3 regions of the Streptomyces sp. NTD91 genome follow, and region 3 is predicted to be linked to each of the others. Evidence: riboswitches for the same ligand, from Rfam matches in the RefSeq annotation. Region 3 holds a riboswitch; each other region holds the start of a gene.
What was found. Region 3 has a riboswitch for cyclic di-AMP ahead of AC5WRT_RS21445 (M23 family metallopeptidase). Riboswitches for the same ligand answer to the same signal wherever they lie in the genome.

Region 1 (9,408 bases), on a different contig from region 3:
GCGCCAACGCTGCCGACGGCACCACGTGGGACAAGGTCGCCGAGTGCGAGAGCGGCGGATCCTGGAGCGCGGACACCGGGAACGGCTACTACGGCGGTCTGCAGATCTCGCAGGAGGACTGGGACAAGTACGGCGGCACGCAGTACGCCGCGAGTGCGGACCAGGCCAGCCGCAACCAGCAGATAGCCGTCGCCGAGAAGATCCTCGCCGACCGGGGCACCGCGCCGTGGGCCATGTGCGCGCTGACCGCCGGGCTGACCTCCCACTCCGCTTCGCTCGACGTCGACACCGGTGTCGGCGGCTCCGCATCCGGCGGCAGTGGCGGTTCGAACGACACCTCCGGCTCGGCGGACGGCTCCGGCTCGTCCGGTCTGCCGGATTCGTCCTCCAGCGGCGCCGGTTCGGGCCACGCGCCCGGCTCGGACTCCTCCGGCTCCGACTCCTCCAGCCCCTCCTCGGGCGCGAGCGGCACGCCCGCCCCGAGCCCCGGTGGCGATGCCACCGGGACCCCGGATCCGACCGGTTCCGCCGGAACCAGTACCCCCAAGCCGGACAAAACTCACGAGTCCGCCTCGCAGGGCGACGGAAGCTCAGAGGGGGGCGCCGGGTCTTCCACCGCGATGCCCGGTGCTGACAACTCGGACAATTACCAGCAGAGTGCCGGTTCTTGGAGCCTGGTCGACACCGGAGCGCTCGGCAGTGGCGGACGTCACCGTGGCGCGAGTGCGGACGAAAGCGTGACAAACGGTCAGGGCGACGCCTCTTCCGGCCGTCACGCCGGCCACGGACCGGACACGTACACCGTCCGCGAGGGCGACTCCCTCGCCTCCATCGCCGACTCGCTCGGTGTCGACGGCGGCTGGCACGCGCTCTACGAGAGCAACAAGAAGGTCATCGGTGCCGACCCGGACCGCATCGCCGCCGGTCAGACCCTGAAAATCGACGGCGAAAAGGGCGCGGAACAGGACTAGTTGACGCCCTACTTGATCAGTGATGTCCGGTTTGGCGAAAGTGTGGGATGAGTCTCAGAAGCCCTGATCGTCTTTGAAATTCCGCCGACGGCATGTCTACGGTCAGGACCGCTCGTCACCACGAGCCCCGGCAGTCGCACACGCCGAATCCTGCCAGCGGTTGCCCGGGAACAGTCGTCGCGTCAAGCGCCGTAGGCAGGAGCGGGGGACCCAAGGTAAGTGCCGCGCCCAGCAGTTCAGTCTGGACCGGCTAGGGGTGAAGCCGCACCTCGCGCAAGCGGGTGTGCGGCCGGGCAACTCAACCGGCCCGAACCCGACAGCTCACCTCGCAGGCGTCGGTGAGGGGATCGATCCATGCTGTTTTCCGCCAAGGGCAAGCACCGCCGCCCGTCCAAGGCCGTCCGCGTCGTCGCTCTCGCCGGTGTCACCGGCGCCGCCGTCGCCGCCCCGCTGATGGCGGCGGGCAACGCCTCCGCCGCCACCGCCTCCCAGTGGGACGCCGTCGCCCAGTGCGAGTCCGGCGGCAACTGGTCCATCAACACGGGCAACGGCTTCTACGGCGGCCTGCAGTTCACCAACTCCACCTGGGCCGCCTACGGCGGCACCGCCTACGCCCCGCGCGCCGACCTGGCCGGCAAGGCGCAGCAGATAGCCGTCGCCGAGAAGGTCCTCGCGGGTCAGGGCAAGGGCGCCTGGCCGGTCTGCGGCACCGGCCTGTCGAGCACTCCGTACAACGGCTCCGCTCCCGCGGCCTCCACGAAGTCCTCGAGCGGCACCACCACCCGCTCCACCGGCCAGCAGGCCGCCACCCGTTCCACCACGCGCACGGCCCCGTCGGCGAACAAGACCGTCACCACCGCGACCGGCACGAAGGTCAAGAAGGGTGACGGCGAGTACAAGGTCGTCAAGGGCGACACCCTCAGCTCCATCGCCGCCAAGCACGGCGTGCAGGGCGGCTGGCAGAAGCTGTTCCAGCTGAACAAGGACATCGTGAAGAACGCCGACCTCATCTACCCGGGCCAGCAGCTGCACCTCAAGTGACAGCCGGGGAGTGACACCCGGCTCTCCGGCCGGGCCCACGGCGCCCTCACAGCCGCCGCCCCGCACGGGAGGCCTCGTGAGGGCCACCCCCCTCCCCACGGGCTCCCCGCCCCGGCGCGTGTTCCCCCGTACGCGCCGGGGCGGGGCTTTTCTTTGCCCGGCCGTTCCCCGCTTTTCTTCCGCACCCCCTTTGTTCCGGCGGTGAACAATGGGTACCGTCTGCGTGTCCCTCCTGTCCACGGGACGGTCGGTCGGTGGCCGGCGCCCCGGGGACGGTTAGGCTCTAGTCGCACGGCGCAGCCGCAAGGCACACGCCCCGCACTTCCAGCGTCACATCCCAAGAAGGAGATGCTCGTGCCGTCCATCGACGTCGTCGTAGCCCGGGAAATCCTGGACTCCCGAGGCAACCCCACGGTCGAGGTCGAGGTCGGCCTCGACGACGGCAGCACGGGTCGTGCCGCCGTCCCGTCCGGCGCCTCGACGGGCGCCTTCGAGGCCATCGAGCTGCGCGACGGTGACCCCAACCGCTACCAGGGCAAGGGTGTCGAGAAGGCCGTCCTCGCCGTCATCGAGCAGATCGGCCCGGAGCTGGTCGGCTACGACGCCACCGAGCAGCGGCTGATCGACCAGGCCATGTTCGACCTGGACGCCACCGACAACAAGGGCTCCCTCGGCGCCAACGCCATCCTCGGCGTCTCCCTCGCCGTCGCCCACGCCGCCTCCGAGGCGTCCGACCTCCCCCTCTTCCGCTACCTGGGTGGTCCCAACGCGCACCTGCTGCCGGTGCCGATGATGAACATCCTCAACGGCGGCTCGCACGCGGACTCCAACGTGGACATCCAGGAGTTCATGATCGCCCCGATCGGCGCGGAGTCCTTCTCCGAGGCCCTGCGCTGGGGTGCCGAGGTCTACCACACGCTGAAGAAGGTCCTGAAGAGCAAGGGCCTGGCCACCGGCCTCGGCGACGAGGGCGGCTTCGCCCCGAACCTGGAGTCCAACCGCGCCGCCCTGGACCTCATCCTCGAGGCCGTCAAGCAGGCCGGCTACGTCCCGGGCGAGCAGATCGCGCTCGCGCTCGACGTCGCCGCGTCCGAGTTCTACAAGGACGGCAAGTACGAGTTCGAGGGCAAGTCCCGCTCGGCCGCCGAGATGACCGAGTACTACGAGGAGCTCGTCGCCGCCTACCCGCTGGTCTCCATCGAGGACCCGCTGTTCGAGGACGACTGGGCCGGCTGGAAGGTCATCACCGACAAGCTCGGTGACAAGGTCCAGCTCGTCGGCGACGACCTGTTCGTGACCAACCCGGAGCGCCTGGCCCGCGGCATCGAGGAGGGCACCGCCAACGCCCTGCTGGTCAAGGTGAACCAGATCGGCTCGCTGACCGAGACCCTGGACGCCGTCGAGCTGGCCCAGCGCAACGGCTACAAGTGCATGATGTCCCACCGCTCCGGCGAGACCGAGGACGTCACCATCGCCGACCTCGCCGTCGCCACCAACTGCGGTCAGATCAAGACCGGCGCCCCGGCCCGCTCCGAGCGCGTCGCCAAGTACAACCAGCTGCTGCGCATCGAGGAGATCCTCGACGACGCCGCGGTGTACGCCGGCCGCAGCGCCTTCCCGCGCTTCAAGGGCTGAGAGGCCTCACGGGCTGAGCCAACGTGGAGTAAGGCCTAGCCAGTCGTACGTACGTCCCCGTACTCGGTCCCGTACCGTGTCCGGGGACGTACGCACGTGTGAAGCCACACCGGCGAAGGGGAGGCGGAGGAGCCAGATGGCCGTGAAGGACCGGGACCGTTTCTCCACCGCGACCAGGCTGCGGCTGCTCGGCGAGCAGACGGCGGCCCGGGTGTACCGCTCCCAGAGCAGGCGTCAGGCCCGCCGCTCCCGGCTCACCGGCCGCGCCGCGCTGCTCGCGCTGGTGCTGTGCTCGCTGGTCGTCGCACTCGCCTATCCGATGCGGCAGTACGTCTCCCAGCGTGCGCAGATCTCCGACCTCCAGCGTCAGCAGCAGCAGGCCCGCAAGCGGGTGGAGCAGCTGCGCGACCTCAAGGCGCGCTGGCAGGACGACTCCTACGCCGAGCAGCAGATCCGGCGCAGGCTGCACTATGTGATGCCCGGTGAGACCGGGTACACGGTGATCGCTCCGGGCCCGGCCAAGCAGTCCCGCGCCGACCGCGGGGGCGCCCGGCGTCCCTGGTACGCGAACGTCTGGGACGGCGTGGACAAGTCCGACGCCTCCGACCAGTAGTCGATGCAGTCATCGATGCAGTGATCGACAGAAAGCCAATCCGAAAGCAGTCATGGAAACGCCCCCGCCGCCCACTCCGCGCACCGAGCCCACCGACGCGGACGTCGAGGCCTTCAAGCAGCAGCTCGGCCGCCCGCCGCGGGGCCTGCGGGCCATCGCGCACCGCTGCCCGTGCGGCCAGCCGGACGTCGTGGAGACCGCGCCGCGGCTGCCCGACGGCACGCCCTTCCCGACGACGTACTACCTGACGTGCCCGCGCGCCGCCTCGGCGATCGGGACGCTGGAGGCGAACGGCGTCATGAAGGAGATGACGGAACGCCTCCAGAGCGACCCCGAGCTGGCCGCGGCCTACCGGGCCGCCCACGAGGACTACATCGCGCGCCGGGACGCCATCGAGGTCCTGGAGGGCTTCCCCAGCGCCGGCGGCATGCCGGACCGTGTGAAGTGCCTGCACGTCCTGGTCGCCCACTCGCTGGCGGCCGGACCGGGGGTCAACCCGCTCGGCGACGAGGCGATCGCGATGCTGCCGGAGTGGTGGCGCAAGGGGCCGTGCGTGCAGCCGCTGGCGGCGCCCGACCCGGCGGACGAACACCCCGGGGAGCAGGGTGCCGTCCTGGACCCGGCCGAGGCGCGCCGCGGCTCCTTCGCGGCCGGGCCGCCGGTTTCGGAGGGCTTCTCCCGGGTCGCGGCCGTCGACTGCGGCACGAACTCCATCCGGCTGCTCGTCGCCGACGTCAACCCGGCCACCGGCGAGCTGTTGGAGCTGGACCGGCGGATGACGATCGTGCGGCTCGGCCAGGACGTGGACCGCACCGGCCGGCTGGCGCCCGAGGCGCTGGAGCGGACCTTCGCTGCGTGCCGGGAGTACGCCGGGGTGATCCGTGGACTCGGCGCCGTCAAGGTGCGCTTCGTCGCCACCTCCGCCTCCCGCGACGCCGAGAACCGGGACGACTTCGTGCGCGGGGTGCTGGACATCCTCGGGGTCGAGCCGGAGGTGATCAGCGGCGACCAGGAGGCCGAGTTCTCCTTCACCGGCGCGACCAAGGAGCTGACGGGGCGGGACGACCTGGCCAGGCCCTACCTCGTGGTGGACATCGGCGGCGGCTCAACCGAGTTCGTGGTCGGCGACGACCGGGTGCGGGCGGCGCGCTCGGTGGACGTCGGCTGCGTGCGGATGACGGAACGTCACCTGGTGCACGACGGCAAGGTCTCCGACCCGCCCGCCGAGGACGAGATCGCCGCGATGCGGGCCGACGTCGAGGCCGCCCTGGACCTCGCCGAGGAGACGGTCCCGCTGCGCGGGGCGCGCACCCTGGTGGGGCTCGCCGGGTCCGTCACCACCGTCTCCGCCATCGCCCAGGACCTGCCGGAGTACGACTCCGCGCGCATCCACCACTCCCGGATCTCCCGCGACCGCGTCCGCGAGATCACCGAGTGGCTGCTGCGCTCCACCCACGCGGAGCGCGCGGCGGTCCCGTCCATGCACCCGGGCCGGGTCGACGTCATCGGCGCGGGCGCCCTGGTGCTGCTCGCGATCATGGAGCGGACCGGTGCCGAGGAGGTCGTGGTGAGCGAGCACGACATCCTCGACGGCATCGCGTGGTCGGTGGCGTAGCTCTCTCTTGTTACTGATGGGTAGCGGTCTGCTGAGCAGGTCGGATAACGTTTGAGCGGCATGGAGGGGCCCTTCGGCGCCCCTCCGGTGCAACCGCCCCCGGAAAGTTCGTGAAGTTCTTCACAAGGAATTCGGCCCGGTCGGTCCGTGAAAGGGGCCCGGTTGGCCCTTCCGGGGGGTCAAAGACCGGTTGAACATGTTCAGATGAAGGGTGCCGGGGTGCTGCGGAAAGGGGTGTTCCGAACGCGTTCCGGCATCCTCACGGATGCCTCACCGACCCGGAGAGGCAGCTCACGCGGCATTGACAACGGTCCAAAGGGGACCGTGGTTCCGCTCGTCGCTCATGATCTGGATCACGCGGGCCGCGGAGTGTAGCACAGGGTCTGCCATACCTTGTGAAGGGGCGCACGAGCACCCCCCTGGGAGCGGGTGGATACTCGATGGCATGAGCACCACGGAGCGTCCCAGGATCCTCGTAGTAGGCGGTGGGTACGTAGGCCTGTACGCAGCTCGGCGCATTCTCAAGAAGATGCGCTACGGCGAGGCGACCGTCACGGTCGTCGACCCCCGGTCGTACATGACCTACCAGCCCTTCCTCCCCGAAGCCGCCGCCGGCAACATCTCCCCACGCCACGTCGTCGTCCCGCTGCGGCGCGTGCTGCCGAAGGCGGAGGTCCTCACCGGTCGGGTCACCACCATCGACCAGGACCGCAAGGTCGCCACGATCGCCCCGCTGGTGGGCGAGGCGTACGAGCTGCCCTTCGACTACCTCGTCATCGCGCTCGGCGCCGTCTCCCGCACCTTCCCGATCCCCGGCCTCGCCGAGCAGGGCATCGGCATGAAGGGCATCGAGGAGTCCATCGGCCTGCGCAACCACGTGCTGGAGCAGTTGGACAAGGCCGACTCCACGACCGACGAGGAGATCCGCCGCAAGGCGCTCACCTTCGTCTTCATCGGCGGTGGCTTCGCGGGCGCGGAGACCATCGGCGAGGTCGAGGACATGGCCCGGGACGCGGCCAAGTACTACAGGAACGTGTCCCGCGAGGACATGCGCTTCATCCTCGTCGACGCCGCCGACAAGATCCTCCCCGAGGTGGGTCCCAAGCTCGGTCAGTACGGCAGGGAACACCTGGAGAGCCGGGGCGTGGAGATCTACCTCTCCACCTCCATGGACTCCTGCGTCGACGGCCACGTGGTGCTGAAGAACGGCCTCGAGGTCGACGCCGGCACGATCGTGTGGACCGCCGGCGTCAAGCCGAACCCGGCGCTCGCCCGCTTCGGTCTGCCGCTCGGCCCGCGCGGCCACGTCGACTGCGAGCCCACGCTCCAGGTCAAGGGCACGGACTACATCTGGGCCGCCGGTGACAACGCGCAGGTCCCGGACCTCGTCGGCCGCAAGGCGGGCAACGAGAACGCCTGGTGCCCGCCCAACGCCCAGCACGCGCTGCGCCAGGCCAGGGTGCTCGGCGACAACGTGGTCTCCGGTATGCGGGGCTTCCCGCAGAAGGAGTACGAGCACGCCAACAAGGGTGCGGTCGCCGGTCTCGGCCTGCACAAGGGCGTGGCGATGATCGTCATGGGCAAGATGAAGATCAAGCTCAAGGGCCGCCTCGCCTGGTACATGCACCGCGGCTACCACGGTCTGGCGATGCCGACCTGGAACCGCAAGATCCGCGTCTTCGCCGACTGGACGCTCGGCATGTTCCTCAAGCGCGAGGTCGTCTCCCTGGGCGCCATGGAGAACCCGCGCGAGGAGTTCTACGAGGCCGCCAAGCCGGCGCCGGTCGCCGCCGCGAAGACCGAGGAGAAGGCCAAGGCCTCCTGACCCCGGTCGTCCGAACGCCCCGAAGGGGCCGCCTGCCATCCGTGGTGCGGGCGGCCCCTTCGGCGTGCTGCGGCACTTCCGGATCCGGGCGCCGACACACGGATCCCGCCTCCATCCGTGTGGCACCTGCAACTGTTTTGCTCAGTTGTAACTCCTTTGCGGGACTGCGCGAGACAGCGGACGGTGTTTACGTGGTTACCGGCATCCGGGATCGTCGTCTTGGAGGTGTGCGCCATGGCCGACGCCGCGTCGCGGCTGAGGAGTCTTGCCGAGCAGCTGCTGGGAGTTCCGCTCCCGGTGCGGATCCGCGCCTGGGACGGGTCGCAGGCCGGCCCGCCGGGCGCGCCGACGCTGGTCGTGCGCAACCGCCGCGCCCTGCGCCGCATGCTGTTCAAACCGGGAGAGCTGGGCCTCGTCCGCGCCTGGGTCTCCGGGGACCTGGACATCGAGGGCGACCTGTACGCCACGCTGGACGCGCTGGCGGGACTGGTGTGGGAGCGAGGGGAGGACGCCCGCGGCCTCCTGGACGCCGTGCGCGATCCCGCCGTACGGGCCGCCGCACGCGACCTGCTGAAGCTGGCCGGGCCGCCGCTCCCGCCCGCCCCACCGCGCGAGGAGGTCCGCAGACCGCGCCGGCATCTGCACACCCGGCGCACCGACAGACGGGCCATCAGCCACCACTACGACGTCGGCAACGACTTCTACGAGCTCGTCCTCGGTCCTTCCATGGTGTACTCCTGCGCGTACTGGGAGGAGGGCGGCACCCTGGAGACCGCCCAGCGGGACAAGCTCGAACTCGTCTCCGTCAAGCTCGGCCTGACGCCCGGTCAGCGGCTGCTGGACGTCGGCTGCGGATGGGGCTCGATGGCCGTCCACGCGGCCCGTGAGCACGGCGTGAGCGTCGTGGGGGTCACGCTGTCGCAGGAGCAGGCGGCGCACGCCCGCAAGCGCGTCGCCGACGAGGGGCTGACCGACCGGGTGGAGATCCGTGTACAGGACTACCGGGACGTCACCGACGGGCCGTTCGACGCCATCTCCTCCATCGGCATGGCCGAACACGTCGGCGCCGAACGCTACCTGGAGTACGCCAGGCAGCTGTACGGCCTGCTCGAGCCCGGCGGAAGGCTGCTCAACCACCAGATCGCCCGCCGCCCGCAGCGCAACGAATCGACGTACGAGGTCGACGAGTTCATCGACGCGTACGTCTTCCCCGACGGTGAACTCGCTCCGGTCGGCACCACCGTGACCCAGTTGGAGCGCGCCGGGTTCGAGGTACGGGACGTGGAGTCCCTGCGTGAGCACTACGCCCGTACGCTGCGCCGCTGGGTGGCCAATCTGGAGGGGGACTGGGACCGCGCGGTCCGCCTCACCAGCCCCGGCCGGGCCCGCGTCTGGCGGCTGTACATGGCCGCCTCCGCGCTCGCCTTCGAGCACAACCGGATCGGTGTCAACCAGGTGCTGGCCGTCCGTACCCCGGAATCCGGTGTGTCCGCACTGCCGCTGCGCGCCAGGACCTGGACCGCCTGAGCGCCGGCTGGGGGGTTTCGTTCGGATCAGGTCGGACGGGCCGCGGCGTCCGGTGCGGTGCGTCGCAAAGCGGAGGAACACCCGCGCACTGGGCGAACTCGGGTGGTCCGACAACACGGCGAGGTGCCGTGCCGGGCTCGCGGACCCGGGCTGATCCGGACGAAACCCCCTGGGGACCCCG
Region 2 (9,408 bases), on a different contig from region 3:
TCCCCGCGGCTGGCCGGGTTCGTCCTGGACGCCTTCGCCTCCACCGACGCCCCGCCCGTGGACGAGGACCTGGACCGCCTCACCCAGCGCGAGCGCGAGGTGCTGCGGCTGATCGCCCGTGGCTACGCCTACAAGGAGATCGCCAAGCAGCTGTTCATCTCCGTGAAGACGGTCGAGTCCCATGTCTCGGCGGTCCTGCGCAAGCTCCAGCTGTCCAACCGCCATGAACTGACCCGCTGGGCGACGGCCCGCCGGCTGGTCTGACCTCGCCGGGTCCCTGCCCGGTCGTCCCTCACGCCACCCGGGTCGCCCCCGCGAAAGGCATGAGGTCGACCGGGGCCAGCCGGACCGGTGCCGAGGGGTTCGGTGCGTGGATGATCTGCCCGTTGCCCACGTAGATGCCGACGTGGCTGATCCCGGAGTAGTAGAAGACCAGGTCTCCGGGCTGGAGTTCGGAGCGGGAGACGCGACGGCCCGCGTTGATCTGGGCGTAGGTGGTGCGGGGCAGGGAGACGCCGGCGGAGCGGTAGGCGGCCTGGACCAGGCCCGAGCAGTCGAAGGCGTTGGGGCCGGCAGCGCCCCACACGTAGGGGCTGCCGAGCTTGGCGTAGGCGTAGGCGATGGCCTCGGCGGCACGTGCGTTCGGGGCCGCGGCCGACCCGGCCTGTTCCAGCGCGCCCCGGGCGTCCGAGGCCGAGCGGGAAGCGCGCCCCGGCGCGGTTCCGTCCGCACCGGTGATCTCGGTGCGCTGCCGCGGAGTGAGCCGGGCCAGCAACCGCCGGGCCTCGTCCAGCTTGCCGGTGATCGTCTGCTTCTGCCGCCGCAGTTCGGCCTGCCGGGACCGCAGCGACGTCAGCTCGACGCGGGCGGCGCCGCGCAACTGCTCGATCTCCCGCAGCTCTTCGCGCACCCGGGACATGGCGGCGCTCTCGCGGTCACCGGCCCGCTCCGCGAACGCGGCGTCGTCCAGGTACCGGTCGGGGTCGCCGGACAGGGCGAGCTGCCAGGCCGGCGCGAAGCCGCCCTCGCGGTACTGCGCCGCCGCGACCGAACCGAGCGCGTCCCGGGCCGTGTCGAGCTTCTCCTGCTTGCGTGCGGTCTCGTCGCGCAGCGCGTTCAGCCGCCGCTGAGCGGTGTCCGCCCGCTCCTTGGTGCCGTCGTATTTCTCGGTCGCGGTCTCGGCCTCCTGGTACAGCTTGTCGACCTCGGCCTTCACCTGTGCCGGCGTCAGCTGCGGCTCGGCGTGTCCGGTGCCGTCGAACCCCGTCGCGGTGGCCGCGCCGGCCAGGGCGAGGGTGGCGGCCGTCCGGGCCGTACGGCCGCCGATCGAGTGGTGCCGGGGCTTGCGGTGCGCTGCCACCTGGGCCGTCACGTCCTTCCGTACGACTCGCACGACGAGGGGTCCGGCGTCCGGCGGCGGCCCGTACAGGGGCAGCGGGCCACCGCCGGACCCTTCTCGGCGGTGGTGGCCGACGGCCGCCCCTGGCCCGGGCGGCGGTGGGGAGTCGGTCACCTGGGGGAGGACGCTAGGCCCGTCTGTGACGAGTTGGTAACGCGTGTACGAAACTGGTCCCGACGGACCGGGGAGTGACCGTATGTGACCGCATTGCCGTGCAGCGCCGGTCGCCTTCACACAGCGTGGTGACCGAAGCGCGGAAAGCGGGACAGGCGGTAGGCGTGGGGTGCTATGGGGCGCATATATGCAAGATTACTCACGCGCCTGCCGACCGCTGCGGCCGGGGCCGGTGGCAGGGGGCTCCGGGGCCCCTGGCTAGGCTCCGGGCCATGGACGCACTCATCCATCTCTTCGTCGGCCTGCACATCATCGGCATCGCCGCGCTGCTCGGCGGTTTCCTCACCCAGATGAAGGCGATGGGCCAGGGCACGGCCCGGTTCGTGCCCGGGATGCTGCACGGCGCGCTGACCATGCTGGTCACCGGCGTGGCCCTGGTCGGCCTCAACCAGGCTGACGGCCACCACGTCGACACCATCAAGATCGGTACCAAGCTGGCGCTGCTGATCGTGATCCTCGGACTGGTCTATGTGAAGCGCGACGAGGAGAAGATCGACAAGGGCATGTTCGGGCTGGTCGGCACACTGACCATGGCGAACGTCTTCATCGCCGTCCTGTGGACCTGACGCTCACCCGTCACCGCCGGCGGCGGCCGCGAGCACCGCACCTGCGGCGACCACGAGCCACGCCGCCACCGAGACCCACAGCAGCAACCGCCCCGGCCAGGTGAGCCAGGGGACGCCGACCGCGGACACGACGGACAGCACCGCCACCGCCGTCATCCCCATCGGGAACACCGTCGCCCAGCGCTGTACGTGATAGCCGCGCCGGGGACACGCCGCCTCGGCGGCCACCAGCACGACGTACCAGACGAGGTCCAGCACCAGCAGGACGACCGTCACGGTGCGCAGCGTGCCGCGGTCGTCGCCGTTCCAGAGGTACAGGCCCGTGTCCCCGGCCGCCAGCAGTCTGGCCCCCGCCAGCGCCGAGATCGCGAGCGCCCCGCCCGCGACCCAGTGGTCGCCCGCCCCCTCCAGCAGCTGCCGTGCGTCGAAGCGGGCCAGTACGACGCCGTAGAGCACCAGACCCAGCCAGAACACCACCAGCGCGGTGTGCGCGAGCCACGCCGTCCGCTCGGCCGCGGCCAGCGTGGCGGCCAGTACGACGAGGCCCTCCGTGGCCACACAGCACAGGAACACCGCGCCGGACATGCGCCGCCTCCAGCGCCGTACGACCAGGAACAGCAGCACCGGCCAGAGCAGCGCGGCGAGGGCCAGCAGGGCCTCGGCCGTGGTCTGCCAGCCCAGGGCGGACATCCGGGTGCCCAGCACCGTGGTCGCGGCGACGGAGGTGAGCGCGCCCGGGCCCTCCGCTTCGGCCATCCAGCGGGACGGCTCGGCGACCAGCCGCAGCACGAAGGCGGCGGCCAGCGCGACCCAGGCCACCCAGGCCAGCGCCAACGCCGCTCGGGAAAGGATCTCGGCGCCGGTCAGATGCAGGCCCATCGACAGGGTGCCGGTCGCCATCACCGCGGACCCGGCCGCGGGGGACCGCTCCGCCCCCCACGCGCGCAGACCTGAAATGCCGGGCATGTGCCGATGCTAGGGAGCCGCGGCGCCCCGCCCGGGAAGGGCGCGCGGGGGGAGGGGAAAACGCCTGCACGCGCGTGATGGACGTGAGAACAACGGCCACGCGCGCGTGCGGACGGAGCATGCCCGTACCGCGCCTGGGGTGCACGCGGACCGGGCCGGTCAGCCGGGGCGCACCACGCTGTGGATGATCGACTCGCCGCCGTAGTAGATGGACTCCTCGCGGACGTACGCGCCCGGCTTCGGCGCGTGGATCATCATGCCGTTGCCGATGTAGATGCCGACGTGGCTGATGTCGTCGTAGAAGAAGATCAGATCACCCGGCCGCGCGTCGGTCAGCGAGACCGTGGTGCCTGCATCGACCTGGTCGTACGTGGTACGCGGAAGGGTGACGCCGGCGGCCTTCCAGGCGGCCTGGGTGAGACCGGAGCAGTCGTAGGAGTCCGGGCCGGTGGCGCCCCACACATAGGGCTTGCCGATCTGCGCACGGGCGAAGGCGATCGCCTTCTCGGCCTTCGTGTCGTACGAGCCGGCTGTCGTGGACCCGGCCGAGCCGGAGCCCGACCCCGTCGGCGAGGACGACGAGGACGAGCCGGTCTGCTGCTGAGCCGCCTGCCGCTTCGCCAGCTCGGCCGCCTTGCGTGCCGCCTCCTGCTGCTTCTCCCGCTCGATGGCGGCCAGCCGCGCCTTCTCCTGGGCCGTCAGCGACGACAGCAGCTCGCGCGCGGAGGCCAGTTTCTGCTGCACGGTGGCCTTGGCGGTCTGCAACTCGTGCTGCGACGCGTCCAGCGTCCGCAGGCCTTCCGCGGCCTGCCGCCGATCCTTCATCGTCGCGGCCTGCTCGCCGATGTAGGCGTCCACCGCGCTCTTCTCCCGCGAGGTCAGCCGGTTCATGAGCTGGCTCTGGTCGAAGTAGTCCTGCGGGTCGTTCGCCAGCAGGAAGGTGGCCGTGTCGGGAGCGGCGGCACCGGTGCGGTACTGGGCCGCGGCGAAGGAACCCAGCTCGTCGCGGGCCTTGTTGAGGCGCTCGGTGCGCCGGGCGAGCTCGTCGCGGAGAGCGTCCACACGTCCCCGCTGCCGGCCGGTCCGCTCCTTGGCCGCGTCGTACTTCTCGGTCGCCGACTCCGCCTGGCGGTAGAGGTCGTCGACCTTCTTCTCGACCTCCTCCAGGCTGGGCTTGTCGTGATCGGCTCTCGGGGCGGCCTCGGCGGTCTGCGAGAACACGGCCATGGAGGTGAGGGCTGCGGTGGCGAGGGCGGGGGTGCGGAGGCCCGCTCCAGAGGTCCCGCCGGGGCGCGGCTTGCGGTGCGACGCCAAGGAGGCGACTCCTTCCAATGGGCCGCCTACCGGGTTAGCTGTCGGGTTCGGGCGGCGGTTCGGAAGGGTTGCCCTACGGCGTCGTCCCGTCGGGAGTCGGCCGATTCACCCCGGGATCGGTTGGGTCCCCGGCTCCGGGCGCCGCGGGGCGCGCCGGACTCGGCGGAGGCCGCGCACGCGGCCCGACGGCAACCTAGCCAACTCGTGTGACTAGTGTGAAGGTTGGTGCGTGATATGTCCGATACATTTTTGTGATCCGACGCCGGGATCACCGCGATGTCATCGGGTGATTCCGCAGGGTGAGGGGACTCGCGTGCCTCCTGTGACGGCCGTCTTTCCGGGACGGCGACCGGTTGTCGGCGGGGCGCCCTAGACTCGTAGAGCGATGAGCAGCCTCTTTGACGACAGCTTCCTGGCGGACCTCCAGGCCCCTCGCGGGCACGAGGGGGAACCTCCGCCGCCGCCCGAGGACGATCACACTCCGGAGCCGCTGCCGGACGATCTGTTCGGTGGGAAGTTCGACACGCCGCCGGACCGGGACACCCACTACCGCGACGGCGCCCCGCGCCCCGTCCTCGACGCGGCGGCCCTGCTGGAAGGGCTGAACGACAACCAGCGCGCCGCGGTCCGGCACGCCGGCTCCCCGCTGCTCATCGTCGCCGGTGCGGGCTCCGGCAAGACCCGCGTGCTCACCCACCGCATCGCCCACCTGCTCGCCGAGCGGAACGTGCACCCGGGCCAGATCCTCGCGATCACCTTCACGAACAAGGCAGCGGGCGAGATGAAGGAGCGTGTCGAGCAGCTCGTCGGCCCGCGCGCGAACGCGATGTGGGTGATGACCTTCCACAGCGCGTGCGTGCGCATCCTGCGCCGCGAGAGCAAGAAGCTCGGCTTCACCTCCAGTTTCTCCATCTACGACGCCGCCGACAGCAAGCGCCTGATGGCACTGGTCTGCCGCGACCTGGACCTCGACCCCAAGCGCTTCCCGCCGAAGTCCTTCAGTGCGAAGATCAGCAATCTGAAGAACGAGCTGATCGACGAGGAGGACTTCGCCGCCCAGGCCACCGACGGTTTCGAGAAGACTCTCGCCCAGGCCTATGCGCTCTACCAGTCACGCCTCCGCGAGGCGAACGCGCTCGACTTCGACGACCTGATCATGACGACGGTCAACCTGCTGCGCGCCTTCCCGGACGTCGCAGAGCACTACCGCCGTCGCTTCCGGCACGTGCTGGTCGACGAGTACCAGGACACCAACCACGCCCAGTACGCGCTCGTCCGCGAGCTGGTGGGCACCGGCGAGCGCGACGAGAACACCCCGCCCGGGGAGTACGACATCCCGCCCGCCGAACTGTGCGTCGTCGGTGACGCGGACCAGTCGATCTACGCCTTCCGTGGCGCGACGATCCGCAACATCCTCCAGTTCGAGGAGGACTACCCGAACGCGACGACGATCCTGCTGGAGCAGAACTACCGCTCCACGCAGACCATCCTGTCGGCCGCCAACGCGGTCATCGAGCGCAACGAGTCCCGCCGTCCGAAGAACCTGTGGACCAACGCGGGCCGGGGCGCCCGGATCACCGGCTACGTCGCCGACACCGAGCACGACGAGGCGCAGTTCGTCGCCGACGAGATAGACCGCCTGGTCGACGCGGGCGAGGCCAAGGCCGGTGACGTCGCCGTCTTCTACCGCACCAACGCCCAGTCCCGTGTGTTCGAAGAGGTCTTCATCCGCGTCGGCCTGCCCTACAAGGTCGTCGGCGGCGTCCGCTTCTACGAGCGCAAGGAGGTCCGGGACGTCCTGGCCTACCTGCGCGTACTCGCCAACCCCGAGGACTCGGTGCCGCTGCGCCGCATCCTCAACGTGCCCAAGCGGGGCATCGGGGAGCGTGCGGAGGCGATGATCGACGCCCTCGCCCAGCGCGAGAAGATCAGCTTCCCGCAGGCGCTCAAGCGCGTGGACGAGGCGTACGGCATGGCCGCGCGCTCGTCCAACGCCGTCAAGCGGTTCAACACGCTGATGGAGGACCTGCGCACCATCGTCGAGTCGGGCGCGGGACCGGCCACCGTGCTGGAGGCCGTCCTCGAACGCACCGGCTACCTCGCCGAGTTGCAGGCCTCCACCGACCCGCAGGACGAGACCCGTATCGAGAACCTCCAGGAACTCGCGGCCGTGGCCCTGGAGTTCGAGCAGGAGCGCGGCGAGGGAGAGGCCGGCACGCTCGCCGACTTCCTGGAGCAGGTCGCCCTGGTCGCCGACTCCGACCAGATCCCGGACGACGAAGAGGGCGACGGCGTCATCACCCTGATGACCCTGCACACCGCCAAGGGTCTGGAGTTCCCGGTCGTCTTCCTGACCGGCATGGAGGACGGCGTCTTCCCGCACATGCGCGCCCTCGGCCAGACCAAGGAGCTGGAGGAGGAGCGCCGCCTGGCTTACGTCGGCATCACACGCGCGCGGGAGCGGCTCTACCTCACGCGCTCGGCGATGCGCAGCGCCTGGGGACAGCCGTCGTACAACCCTCCTTCCCGCTTCCTGGAGGAGATCCCGGCCACCCATGTGGACTGGAAGCGGACGGGAGCGGCGGCGCCGGTGTCCTCCGGTCCGGCCGCCGGGATCGCGGCCTCGCTGTCGTCGTCCCGTTCGCGTTCGTCCGCGTCGGGCGCGTCCGGGTTCGCCACCCGGCGCACCACGGACAAGCCGGTGGTCGCGCTGGCCGTCGGCGACCGGGTCACGCACGACCAGTTCGGGCTCGGCACGGTCGTCGCCGTGAAGGGCACGGGCGCCAACGCGGAGGCGACGATCGACTTCGGCGACGCCAAGCCCAAGCGGCTGCTGCTGCGGTACGCGCCGGTGGAGAAGCTCTAGACACGCGTGAGCCCCGCCGGACGGGCGGGGCTCGGCCGCGGAACCCGGTCCGGGGCGCTCAGGTCGGGTCCAGGCCGTGACTGCGCAGCCACGGCAGCGGGTCGATGGCCGCCCCGCCCGCGGGCCGCACCTCGAAGTGCAGGTGCGGTCCGGTGGAGTTGCCGGAGTTCCCGGAATAGGCGATCGGCTGGCCGGCCTCGACGGACGTGCCGGCGTGTACGCGGTAGCTGGACAGATGGCAGTACCAGGTCTGCGTGCCGTCCTTCGCCGTCACGATCATCATGTTGCCGTAGGCGCTGTTCCACTTGGTGGAGACGACGCCGTCGGTCGCGGCCATCACCGTGGTGCCGTACGAGACAGGGAAGTCGATGCCCGTGTGCACGGACATCCAGTTCACACCGGCCTGGCCGAAGTAGGCGCTCAGCCCCTTCTGGGTGACCGGCAGCACGAACTTGGGGCGCAGCCGCTCCTTGAGCGCGGCCGCCGCCGCGGCCTTCTTCTGTTCCAGCTCCTGCTGGTTCTTGAGGTCGATCCGCTCCTGCGTCCGGCTCGCCCGGTCGGCGAAGTCGTGGGCGCCCGCGGACAACGTCGTCAGCTGGCTGTCCAGCTTGCTGTTGGCGACCGACGGCTTCACCGCGTGCGCGTCCGGGGCGGAGGCGGTGGTGTCCTGGCCGCCGCCGGTCAACGTGCCCACCGAGGCGGCGGCGATCCCGGCGACCCCCATCACACAGGCCGAGGGCACGGCGACGGTCAGCAGGGCGGAGCGCTTGGCGGGCGTACGACGGCGGGAGCGCGCGGCACCGCGCGAGCCGCCGCGGGTCACCGGCGCCGCACCGGCCTCTTCCTGGTCCTCCCGCAGACCGCTCGTGGCGGGCAGTTCACCGGTGGCGCCGTACTCTTCGCTCTCGGGGTGCGGTTCGCCGGAGGCGACGCCCTCGTAGGGCGTCCCGTCCCCGTACGGCACCTGCGGGAAGGCCGTGGTCGCCTGCGGGTCGCCGGTCCGGTCGAAGGCGGCGTCCTGCAGGCCGAACGGTTCGGCAGCGTGCTCGTGCTGGGCCGGTACGGCGTACCCGCCGGAGTTCCACTGCGTGGCGTCGTACGTACCCGACTCGAAGCTCTGCGTGCCCCATGCCCACTGCTGGGTCGGCTCGGCGACGCCGGACGGGTCGGGCCGCAGCCAGGCGCTCGCGTCCCACTGGCCGCTGACGTCGTTGCCCGTCGCCTGCGCGGGGACCGTCCATGCGGTGGCGTCGTAACCGCCGGTGTCGTAGACGGCGTGGTGCTGGGCCGCGTACGGGTCGTAGGTCAGCCCCTGGCCGGTCTGCCAGTGGGTGCTGTCGTAGGCGCCGGTGGTGTGCTCGCCGGGCATGCTGCCGAAGAGCGGGTCCGTGGAGAAGGCACCGGGAAAACCCGTGGCGTCGTAACCGCCGTACGTGGTGAGGTCGCCGTAAGGGGACTCCTGCGTGCCGTACGGGGCGTCGTAGTGTGCGGCGGAGGCGTCGGAAGCCGGGGCCGGGGTGGTCATGGTCCCCGACGGGTGACGGTCGTTCACCAACTTCTCTTTCGCCTCGACAACAGGGGCTGCCAGAGCAGTGCGGCGACTGTACCCGCCGGTACCTGGGCGCGACAATCTTCAGTTGGTTTCGTGCCCGTCGGAAACGGGCATTCGGCGGTGTTTCGGGGGGCACCGGACACGAGTTTGGCCGAGAGTTCGATTGCCGTTCGACCTGCGGTGACTGTTCGCCACCTGTTGGTCACGCGTCCGTCGTCACGTCACGCGACCGTCAGGCCGTCGGCCACCCGGTCTCCAGGGGCCGCGGTCTCGAGGGCCTCGCGTATCCCGGCCGCGACGGCGGGGTGCACGGGCAGGGCGAGGTGCCCGATACCGGACACCCGGACGTTCTGCGCGTCGAGATCGGGGTGCTCCAGGCAGGCGGTCTCCAGCGGCACCATCACCGAGTCCAGGTCGCTCCAGAAGCTGACGAACCGTGTGCGGCAGCCGGGCGCGGGGCGGGCCAGCTCTTCGATGACCTGCGAACCGGGCCGCATCTGGCGCACGATCGGATGGGCGTTGGCCAACGGCGCCGCGCTGGTCCCCGAGTGTGGTGTACCCAGCGTGACCA
Region 3 (9,408 bases):
GGCACGAAGCCGTTCTTGATCTCGATGACCAGGCGCAGTCCGTGCTCGCGGTCGGTGAGGTCCTTGACGTCGGCGATGCCCTGGACCTTCTTGCTGTTGACCAGGTCCTTGATCTTCGCGATGACCTTCTCCGGACCGACCGCGAACGGCAGTTCCGTGATCACCAGGCCCTTGCGGCGGGCGGTCACCGTCTCGATCGAGACGGTCGCGCGCATCTTGAAGGTGCCCCGGCCCGTCGCGTACGCGTCCCGGATGCCGTCCAGGCCGACGATCCGGCCGCCGGTGGGCAGGTCCGGGCCCGGGACGTGCTTCATCAGGGCGTCCAGGTCCGCGTTCGGGTACTTGACCAGGTGGCGGGCGGCGGCGACGACCTCGCGCAGATTGTGCGGAGGCATGTTCGTCGCCATGCCCACCGCGATGCCCGAGGAGCCGTTGACCAGCAGGTTCGGGAAGGCGGCGGGCAGCGCCACCGGCTCCTGCTCCTGGCCGTCGTAGTTCGGGGCGAAGTCGACCGTGTCCTCGTCGATCGACTCGGTCATCAGGCTCGTCGCCTCGGCCATCCGGCACTCGGTGTACCGCATGGCGGCCGGCGGGTCGTCGTTGCCCAGCGAGCCGAAGTTGCCGTGGCCGTCGACGAGCGGCACGCGCATGGAGAACGGCTGGGCCATGCGCACCAGGGCGTCGTAGATCGACGCGTCTCCGTGCGGGTGCAGCTTGCCCATGACCTCGCCGACGACACGCGCGCACTTCACATAGCCGCGTTCGGGACGCAGGCCCATCTCGTTCATCTGGTACACGATCCGGCGGTGCACCGGCTTGAGGCCGTCACGGGCGTCGGGCAGGGCGCGTGAGTAGATGACCGAGTACGCGTACTCGAGGTAGGAGCCACGCATCTCGTCCACGACGTCGATGTCGAGGATCTTCTCCTCGTACGAGTCGTCGGGCGGCGGGGTCTTCGTACTGCGGCGGGCCATCGCTGCCGGCTCCTTGCTCAAAGGATTGACGGTTCTGACGCGGACCATTGTGGACCGAGGCACTGACAACCCGTGCCACGACCCGTCCCGGCCGGCCTCCGGCGGGCTTCGGGGCGGGTCCGCAGCAGGCTACGGGATCCGCTGAGGGCGTACGTCCCGCCGGAACGCCGCCGAGCTCCCGCACGCTGTGCATACAGTGGCAGGAACGGCAGGAAAACCGCGGTTTTGACAACCGCCTCCGCTCGCGAAGGGACGCACATGCCCATGGGTCACACGACCACAGCCGAGGCAGGCTCCGGGGGCCTGACAGCGACCGAGCACCGCCTGGCCAACGGTCTGCGCGTGGTGCTCTCCGAGGACCACCTGACCCCGGTGGCGGCGGTCTGCCTCTGGTACGACGTCGGCTCACGCCACGAGGTCAAGGGACGCACCGGCCTGGCTCACCTCTTCGAGCACCTGATGTTCCAGGGCTCGGCGCAGGTCAAGGGCAACGGCCACTTCGAGCTCGTGCAGGGGGCCGGCGGCTCGCTCAACGGCACCACCAGCTTCGAGCGCACCAACTACTTCGAGACCATGCCCGCCCACCAGCTGGAGCTGGCCCTCTGGCTGGAGGCCGACCGGATGGGCTCCCTGCTGGCCGCCCTGGACGACGAGTCCATGGAGAACCAGCGGGACGTGGTCAAGAACGAGCGCCGCCAGCGCTACGACAACGTGCCCTACGGCACCGCCTTCGAGAAGCTGACCGCCCTGTCGTACCCGGCGGGCCACCCCTACCACCACACGCCGATCGGCTCCATGGCGGACCTGGACGCGGCCACCCTGGAGGACGCCCGCCGGTTCTTCCGCACCTACTACGCGCCGAACAACGCGGTGCTCTCCGTGGTCGGCGACATCGACCCCGAGCAGACCCTCGCCTGGATCGAGAAGTACTTCGGGTCGATCCCCTCCCACGACGGCAAGCCCGCCCCCCGCGACGGTTCCCTGCCGGAGGTCATCGGCGAGCAGAAGCGCGAGGTCGTCGTCGAGGAGGTCCCGGCGCGCGCCCTGATGGCCGCCTACCGCCTCCCGCACGACGGCACACGCGCGTGCGACGCCGCCGACCTCGCCCTGACCGTCCTCGGCGGTGGCGAGTCCTCCCGCCTCTACAACCGGCTGGTCCGCCGCGACCGTACGGCCGTCACGGCCGGCTTCGGCCTGCTGCGCCTGGCCGGCGCGCCCTCCATGGGCTGGCTGGACGTGAAGACCTCCGGGGACGTCGAGGTACCGGTCATCGAGGCCGCCATCGACGAGGAACTGGCCCGGTTCGCCGAGGAGGGCCCCACGCCCGAGGAAATGGAGCGCGCCCAGGCCCAGTTGGAGCGCGAGTGGCTGGACCGGCTCGGCACGGTCGCCGGCCGCGCCGACGAACTGTGCCGGTACGCCGTCCTGTTCGGCGACCCGCAGCTCGCCCTCACTGCCGTCAAGCGCGTCCTCGAGGTGACCCCCGAGGAGGTCCAGGAGATCGCCAAGGCGCGCCTGCGCTCCGACAACCGCGCGGTGCTGGTGTACGAGCCGAAGGCCCCCCAGGAGGCCCCGGACGCCGACGTCCCCGAGGACCCGGAGCAGGAAGCGACCGTAGAGGCCGGTAACGAGAACGAGGAGACGGCCAAGTGACCGAGCTCGCCACCATGGACTTCCACCCCCAGCCGCAGCCCGGCGAGGCCAGGCCGTGGGCGTTCCCGGCCCCCGAGCGCTCGGCTCTGGACAGCGGCCTGACCGTGCTGCGCTGCCACCGCCCCGGCCAGCAGGTCGTCGCCGTCGAGGTGCTGCTGGACGCGCCGCTGGACGCCGAGCCGGCCGGTCTGGACGGTGTCGCCACGATCATGGCGCGGGCCTTCTCCGAGGGCACCGACAAGCACTCCGCGGAGGAGTTCGCCGCCGAGTTGGAGCGCGCGGGCGCCACCCTGGACGCGCACGCGGACCACCCCGGCGTCCGGCTCAGCCTGGAGGTCCCGGCCTCCCGCCTTGCCAAGGGCCTCGACCTGCTCGCCGACGCCCTGCGGGCGCCCGCCTTCGCCGAGAGCGAGGTCGAGCGGCTGGTCCGCAACCGCCTGGACGAGATCCCGCACGAGCTGGCCAACCCCTCGCGCCGCGCCGCCAAGGAGCTCTCCAAGGAGCTGTTCCCGGCGGCCGCGCGCATGTCGCGCCCCCGCCAGGGCACCGAGGAGACGGTCGAGAAGATCGACGCCGCTGCCGTGCGCGCCTTCTACGACCGGCACGTACGTCCCGCCACGGGCACCGCGGTCGTGGTCGGCGACCTCACCGGCGTCGACCTGGACGCGCTGCTCGCCGACACCCTGGGCGCCTGGACCGGCACCTCGGGCGAGCCGCGGCCCGTGCCGCCGGTGACCGCCGACGACACCGGGCGCGTGGTCATCGTGGACCGGCCCGGCGCCGTCCAGACGCAGCTGCTCATCGGCCGGATCGGACCCGACCGGCACGACCGCGTGTGGCCCGCCCAGGTGCTCGGCACGTACTGCCTCGGCGGCACCCTCACCTCCCGACTGGACCGCGTCCTGCGTGAGGAGAAGGGCTACACCTACGGGGTGCGCGCCTTCGGGCAGGTCCTCAGGTCCGCGCCGGACGGGACGGGTGCGTCGATGCTCGCCATCAGCGGCTCCGTGGACACCCCCAACACCGGTCCCGCGCTGGACGACCTGTGGAAGGTGCTGCGCACCCTCGCGGCGGAGGGCCTGACCGACGCCGAGCGGGACGTGGCGGTGCAGAACCTGGTCGGGGTGGCGCCGCTGAAGTACGAGACCGCGGCGGCCGTGGCGAGCACGCTGGCCGACCAGGTCGAGCAGCACCTGCCCGACGACTTCCAGGCGACGCTGTATCAGCGGCTCGCGGCCACGGGCACGGTGGAGGCCACGGCCGCCGTCGTGAACGCCTTCCCGGTGGACCGCCTGGTGACGGTGCTGGTCGGTGACGCCTCCCGGATCAAGGCACCGGTGGAGGCGCTCGGCATCGGCGAAGTGACCGTCGTGGCGGCCGAGTAGCCGCCATGCGCGCCCGGGGCTCCGACGGTCCGCGGACCGTCGGAGCCCCGGGCTGTTCCACTCCCTTCCTCAGATGCCCGATTTGAGGCGGAGGTTGCGTGTCTGCCCTGTGGGATGCGCAACAAAGGCCCCGCTTCGTTTGGGATTCGGAAGCGGGTTTCCGTAGCGTCGTGCGGGCTGTTCGTCGGCAGTGCGCGTACCCGCGGCACCGGACAGCATCGCCGAGTCCCCGTACGGCGCGAGCCAGGGGAGCCGGGGACCCACGTCCCTGGGGTGAATCGGGCGCCCGCGCGAACGGTGTGGGGCCCGTAGGAGACCTTCCTGCTCCGAACCCGTCAGCTAACCCGGTAGGCGAGAGGGAAGGAAAGGACAAGCCACTCCATGGCGTTCACGTGCGCCACCGGGAAGCACCGCAAGCCCGGCCGGGTCAAGCGCACCTCCGCTCAGGCGGCCGGTATCGCGGCCCTCACCACCACCGGTGTCCTCGGCGCCCTCGCCGCCTCCCCGGCGCTCGCCGCCGAGAACACCGTGGAGCAGACCGGCCTCACCCCGGTCCTCACCGTCAGCGACGACGTGGCCGAGCACATCGACGCGCAGGCCGCCGCGCAGAAGCGGGCCGCCGAGCAGAGGGCGGCCGAGGAGGCCGCGGTCAGGAAGGCGAAGCAGGAACGGCAGGCCCGGGAGCGCGCGGCGCGCGAGGCCGAGCGCAGGCGCCTGCTGAACACCTTCGTCGCCCCGATCGCGGACTCCTACGTCTCCACCGGCTACAAGGCCAGCAGTTCCCTGTGGTCGTCCGGCTCGCACACCGGCATCGACTTCCACGCGGCAGGCGGCACGCCCGTCCACGCGGTCGGCTCCGGCACCGTCGTCTCCACCGGCTGGGGCGGCGCGTACGGCAACCAGATCGTGATCAGGATGGCCGACGGAATGTACACCCAGTACGGCCATCTGTCGTCCATCGGCGTCTCGGTCGGCCAGCGGGTCGTCCCCGGCCAGCAGATCGGCCTGTCCGGCGCGACCGGCAACACCACGGGCCCGCACCTGCACTTCGAGGCCCGTACGACGCCCGACTACGGCTCCGACGTCGACCCCGTCGCCTACCTCCGCAAGCACGGCGTGAACGTCTGACGCCCCGGCGACGGCGGACGCGGCCCCGGCCCACCGGCCGGGGCTTTCGCCGTTTTCCCACCGGCTCCGCCCCGGTCCGCTGACCAAAAAATATCCATTGCTTCCGGCCCGCCGTCGGAAATTCCGGCTCATTGGAATAGAGTCACGGAACGGGCGTCCATCGTCGGCGTTTCACGGGGATTAAGGCGGAGGTCGGGCATGCGTATTCCGGCGCACTCGGTGTGCACGGCGATCCGGGACGACATCATCGCCGGTGTGCACGAGCGCGGCGGCCGCCTCACCGAGGAAGTCCTGGCCCGCCGCTACGGCGTCTCGCGTGTCCCGGTCCGGGAGGCCCTGCGCACTCTGGAGGCCGAGGGCTTCGTCGTGACGCGCCGGCATGCGGGCGCGTGCGTGGCCGAGCCGACCGAGCAGGAGGCCGTCGACCTGCTGGAGATGCGGATGCTCCTGGAGCCGCTCGGGGCCGCCCGGGCCGCCCAGCGGCGCAGCGACGCCCATCTGAAGGTGCTGCGCGGCCTGGTCAGGCTGGGGCAGGAGCGGGCGAGGAGGGGCAACAGCGAGGATCTGCGCTCGCTGGGCGGCTGGTTCCACGAGACGCTCGCCCAGGCCTGCGGCAGCCCCTCGCTGACCGCGATGCTCACCCAGTTGCGGCACAAGATCGCCTGGATGTACGCGGTGGAGGCGCCGGCCAGCCCCGTGGACGCCTGGGCGGAGCACGGCGCCATCGTCGACGCGGTGGCGCGCGGCGACGGCGAACGCGCGCGGGCGCTCACGGCGCTGCACACCGAGCGCACGACGGCCGCGCACCGGCTGCGTTTTCCCCGGGCCGCGGAGCGTGTGAGGACTTCGCAACACGCCGTAAACATGTCGGGCCTCCGGCATTAACACGGACGCCGTATACAAAGAAGAGTAATTCGGTGGTGGTGTATTTCCGCTGCGCGAATTCAGGTGTGTGCGCAATGTGCCCAGAAAAGGGCGGAGCCGCGCCGCCCCGGAAAGGGCGACGCGGCTTCGGTCATCGGCGCGCTGGACTTCAGACCGTCTCGGGCAGTTCCTCGAGGCCCTCGGAGACCAGCTTGGCCAGACGGTCCAGGGCGGCGTCCGCACCCTCGGCGTCGGAGGCCAGGACGATCTCCTCGCCGCCCTGGGCGCCCAGACCCAGGACAGCCAGCATGGAGGCCGCGTTGACGGGGGTGCCGTCAGCCTTGGCGATCGTCACCGGGACGCCTGCGGCCGTGGCGGCTCGGACGAAGATGGAGGCGGGGCGGGCGTGGAGGCCCTCGGCCCAGCCGACGTTGACGCGGCGCTCAGCCATGTGTTGCTGCCCTTCAGTCTTCAGGGTTGTCTAGACCAGTTTCCCACATCGTGAAGCATGCCCGGATCGGACCCGCGTCCTTCCCGGGGCACCGTCGGACCGCGGCCTCGGTCCGACGTGTCGTCCTCCACAGACTGCCCTGCGCCGTTGTCGGACGCGAGCCGTACTCTGGGGCCCATGCAGACCTCGGCGGACCGGAAGGACCGGCACCAGTACCCCGCTCACTGGGAGGCGGACGTGGTGCTGCGCGACGGTGGCACCGCACGCATCAGGCCCATCACCGTTGATGACGCCGACCGCCTGGTCAGCTTCTACGAGCAGGTCTCGGACGAGTCGAAGTACTACCGCTTCTTCGCGCCGTACCCCAGGCTCTCCGCCAAGGACGTCCACCGCTTCACGCACCACGACTTTGTGGACCGGGTGGGACTCGCGGCCACCATCGGCGGCGAGTTCATCGCCACCGTACGCTATGACCGCATCGGCGCCGACGGTGCGCCGGCGTCCGCACCCGCCGACGAGGCCGAGGTCGCCTTCCTGGTGCAGGACGCCCATCAGGGCCGCGGGGTCGCCTCCGCCCTGCTGGAACACATCGCCGCGGTCGCCCGCGAGCGCGGCATCCGCCGCTTCACCGCGGAGGTGCTGCCCGCCAACACCAAGATGATCAAGGTGTTCACGGACGCCGGCTACACCCAGAAGCGCAGCTTCGAGGACGGCGTGGTCCGCCTGGAGTTCGACCTCGAGCCCACCGACCGCTCCCTCGCGGTGCAACGCGCGCGTGAGCAACGCGCCGAGGCCCGTTCGGTGCGGCGGCTGCTCAGGCCCGGCTCCGTGGCGGTCGTCGGCGTCGGCCGCGCCGCAGGCGGGGTCGGCCGCAGCGTGCTCGGCAACCTCAGGGACGCCGGCTACGGCGGCCGGCTGTACGCCGTGAACAAGGCCTTCCCGGAGAACGTCGCCGAGGTCGACGGGGTGCCGGCGTACCGGTGCGTGCGCGACATCGGCGAGCACGTGGACCTCGCCGTGGTCGCCGTACCCGCCGAGCACGTGCCCGCCGTGGTCGCGGAGTGCGGAGTACACGGAGTGCAGGGGCTCGTCGTGCTCTCCGCGGGATACGCCGAGAGCGGGTCCGACGGGCGCGAGCGGCAACGGGCGCTCGTGCGGCAGGCGCGCGCGTACGGCATGCGGATCATCGGGCCCAACGCCTTCGGGATCATCAACACCGCGCCGGACGTGCGGCTGAACGCCTCCCTCGCCCCGGAGATGCCGCGCCCCGGCCGCATCGGGATGTTCGCCCAGTCCGGTGCCATCGGCATCGCCCTGCTGTCCCGGCTGCACCGGCGCGGCGGAGGGGTCACCGGGGTCACCGGTGTGTCCACCTTCGTGTCCGCGGGCAACCGCGCGGACGTCTCCGGCAACGACGTCCTCCAGTACTGGTACGACGACCCGGAGACCGACGTCGCCCTCATGTACCTGGAGTCCATCGGCAACCCGCGCAAGTTCACCCGCCTCGCGCGGCGGACGGCGGCGGTGAAACCACTGGTCGTGGTGCAGGGGGTCGGCTCCGCGCCGCAGGGACACGCGGTGCGCGCCACCCGGCTGCCGCACGCCACCGTCTCCGCGCTGCTGCGTCAGGCCGGAGTGATCCGGGTCGACACGATCACCGAACTGGTCGACACGGGCCTGCTGCTCGCCCGGCAGCCGCTGCCGGCCGGGCCCCGGGTGGCGATCCTCGGCAACTCCGAGTCGCTGGGCGTGCTGACGTACGACCGGTGTCTGGCGGAGGGACTGCGGCCGTCGCGTCCGCTGGACCTGACGACCGGGGCGACGGCGGAGGACTTCCACGGCGCGCTGGCACGGGCCTTGGCGGACGACACGAACGACGCCGTCGTCGTCACGGCGATCCCCGCCATCGGGGAGGCGTCGCCCAGGGACGCGGAGCTGGCCGAGGCGCTGCGGTCGGCCGCGGCGGCAGTGCCGGGAAAGCCGGTGCTGGTGGTGCACGTGGAGCTGGGGGGACTTGCGGAAGCGTTGTCGGCTGCGGCCAGTACGGCACCGCAGGCCGCTGAGAAGGCGCCCGGCGGCGAGGGCCTGTCCTTTCGCCCCGCGGAACGACTGCCCGCCGCGGGACCACCCCCGGAGGGCACCCATCTCATCCCCGCCTACCCGGCCGCCGAACGCGCCGTGCGGGCCCTTGCCGAGGCCGTCAGGTACGGGCAGTGGCGGCGGGAGGCCCTGGACCCCGGGAAGGTGCCCGAGTACGAGGACATCGACGAGAAGGGCGCAGCGCGACTGATCGACGAGCTGCTCATGCGGGGTGAAGGGCTCACGATCTCCGACGCGGAGACCTGCGAACTGCTCGGCAGGTACGGCATCCCGGTGCGGCGCGCCCTGCCCGCGCCCACCCCCGACGCCGCAGCCGAAGCCGCCCGCACCCTCGGCTACCCGGTGGCACTCAAGGCCACCGCCCCGCATCTCAGGCACCGCGCCGACCTCGGCGGCGTACGCCTCGACCTCGCGGACGAGGAGCAACTGCGCCGGGCGTACGCCGAGTTGACCGAGCTGTTCGGGAAGCCGGAGGAGCTGCGGCCGGTGGTGCAGGGCATGGCGCCGCGCGGTGTCGACACCGTCGTACGGGCCGTGATCGATCCGGCGGCCGGGGCCGTGCTGTCCTTCGGGCTCGCCGGAGCCGCCTCCCAGCTCCTCGGTGACATGGCGCACCGGCTCGTGCCGGTCACCGACCGGGAGGCGACCTCGCTGGTGCGCTCGATCCGTACGGCACCGCTGCTGTTCGGCTGGCGCGGCTCCACGCCCGTCGACACCCCGGCACTGGAGGAGCTGCTGCTACGGGTGTCCCGGCTGGTCGACGATCACCCGGAGGTGGTCGCCGTCACCCTGGAGCCGGTCGTCGTCGCCCCGCACGGCGTCAGCGTCCTCGGCGCCACGCTACGGCTGGCAC

Region 1: it holds a riboswitch for cyclic di-AMP, as region 3 does, so the genes downstream of both, AC5WRT_RS00435 (transglycosylase family protein) here and AC5WRT_RS21445 (M23 family metallopeptidase) in region 3, are expected to answer to the same signal.
Region 2: it holds a riboswitch for cyclic di-AMP, as region 3 does, so the genes downstream of both, AC5WRT_RS03745 (C40 family peptidase) here and AC5WRT_RS21445 (M23 family metallopeptidase) in region 3, are expected to answer to the same signal.

What each region holds. Positions count from the first base shown of each region.
Region 1 covers NZ_JCAJZW010000001.1:89,622-99,029, reverse strand. The annotation lists gene AC5WRT_RS00440 (transglycosylase family protein) at 1-971, shown strand, start outside; cyclic di-AMP (ydaO/yuaA leader) riboswitch at 1,149-1,321, shown strand; gene AC5WRT_RS00435 (transglycosylase family protein) at 1,326-2,012, shown strand; gene eno (phosphopyruvate hydratase) at 2,361-3,647, shown strand; gene AC5WRT_RS00425 (FtsB family cell division protein) at 3,784-4,260, shown strand; gene AC5WRT_RS00420 (DUF501 domain-containing protein) at 4,313-5,875, shown strand; gene AC5WRT_RS00415 (NAD(P)/FAD-dependent oxidoreductase) at 6,321-7,700, shown strand; gene AC5WRT_RS00410 (class I SAM-dependent methyltransferase) at 7,935-9,227, shown strand.
Region 2 covers NZ_JCAJZW010000002.1:234,157-243,564, reverse strand. The annotation lists gene AC5WRT_RS03765 (LuxR C-terminal-related transcriptional regulator) at 1-264, shown strand, start outside; gene AC5WRT_RS03760 (C40 family peptidase) at 293-1,360, opposite strand; gene AC5WRT_RS03755 (hypothetical protein) at 1,786-2,139, shown strand; gene AC5WRT_RS03750 (tellurite resistance/C4-dicarboxylate transporter family protein) at 2,143-3,105, opposite strand; gene AC5WRT_RS03745 (C40 family peptidase) at 3,265-4,419, opposite strand; cyclic di-AMP (ydaO/yuaA leader) riboswitch at 4,426-4,594, opposite strand; gene pcrA (DNA helicase PcrA) at 4,805-7,285, shown strand; gene AC5WRT_RS03735 (M23 family metallopeptidase) at 7,344-8,837, opposite strand; gene AC5WRT_RS03730 (esterase/lipase family protein) at 9,059-9,408, opposite strand, start outside.
Region 3 covers NZ_JCAJZW010000020.1:114,138-123,545, forward strand. The annotation lists gene AC5WRT_RS21430 (DNA gyrase/topoisomerase IV subunit A) at 1-974, opposite strand, end outside; gene AC5WRT_RS21435 (M16 family metallopeptidase) at 1,233-2,627, shown strand; gene AC5WRT_RS21440 (M16 family metallopeptidase) at 2,624-4,012, shown strand; cyclic di-AMP (ydaO/yuaA leader) riboswitch at 4,222-4,381, shown strand; gene AC5WRT_RS21445 (M23 family metallopeptidase) at 4,394-5,140, shown strand; gene AC5WRT_RS21450 (GntR family transcriptional regulator) at 5,339-6,025, shown strand; gene AC5WRT_RS21455 (HPr family phosphocarrier protein) at 6,174-6,455, opposite strand; gene AC5WRT_RS21460 (bifunctional acetate--CoA ligase family protein/GNAT family N-acetyltransferase) at 6,633-9,408, shown strand, end outside.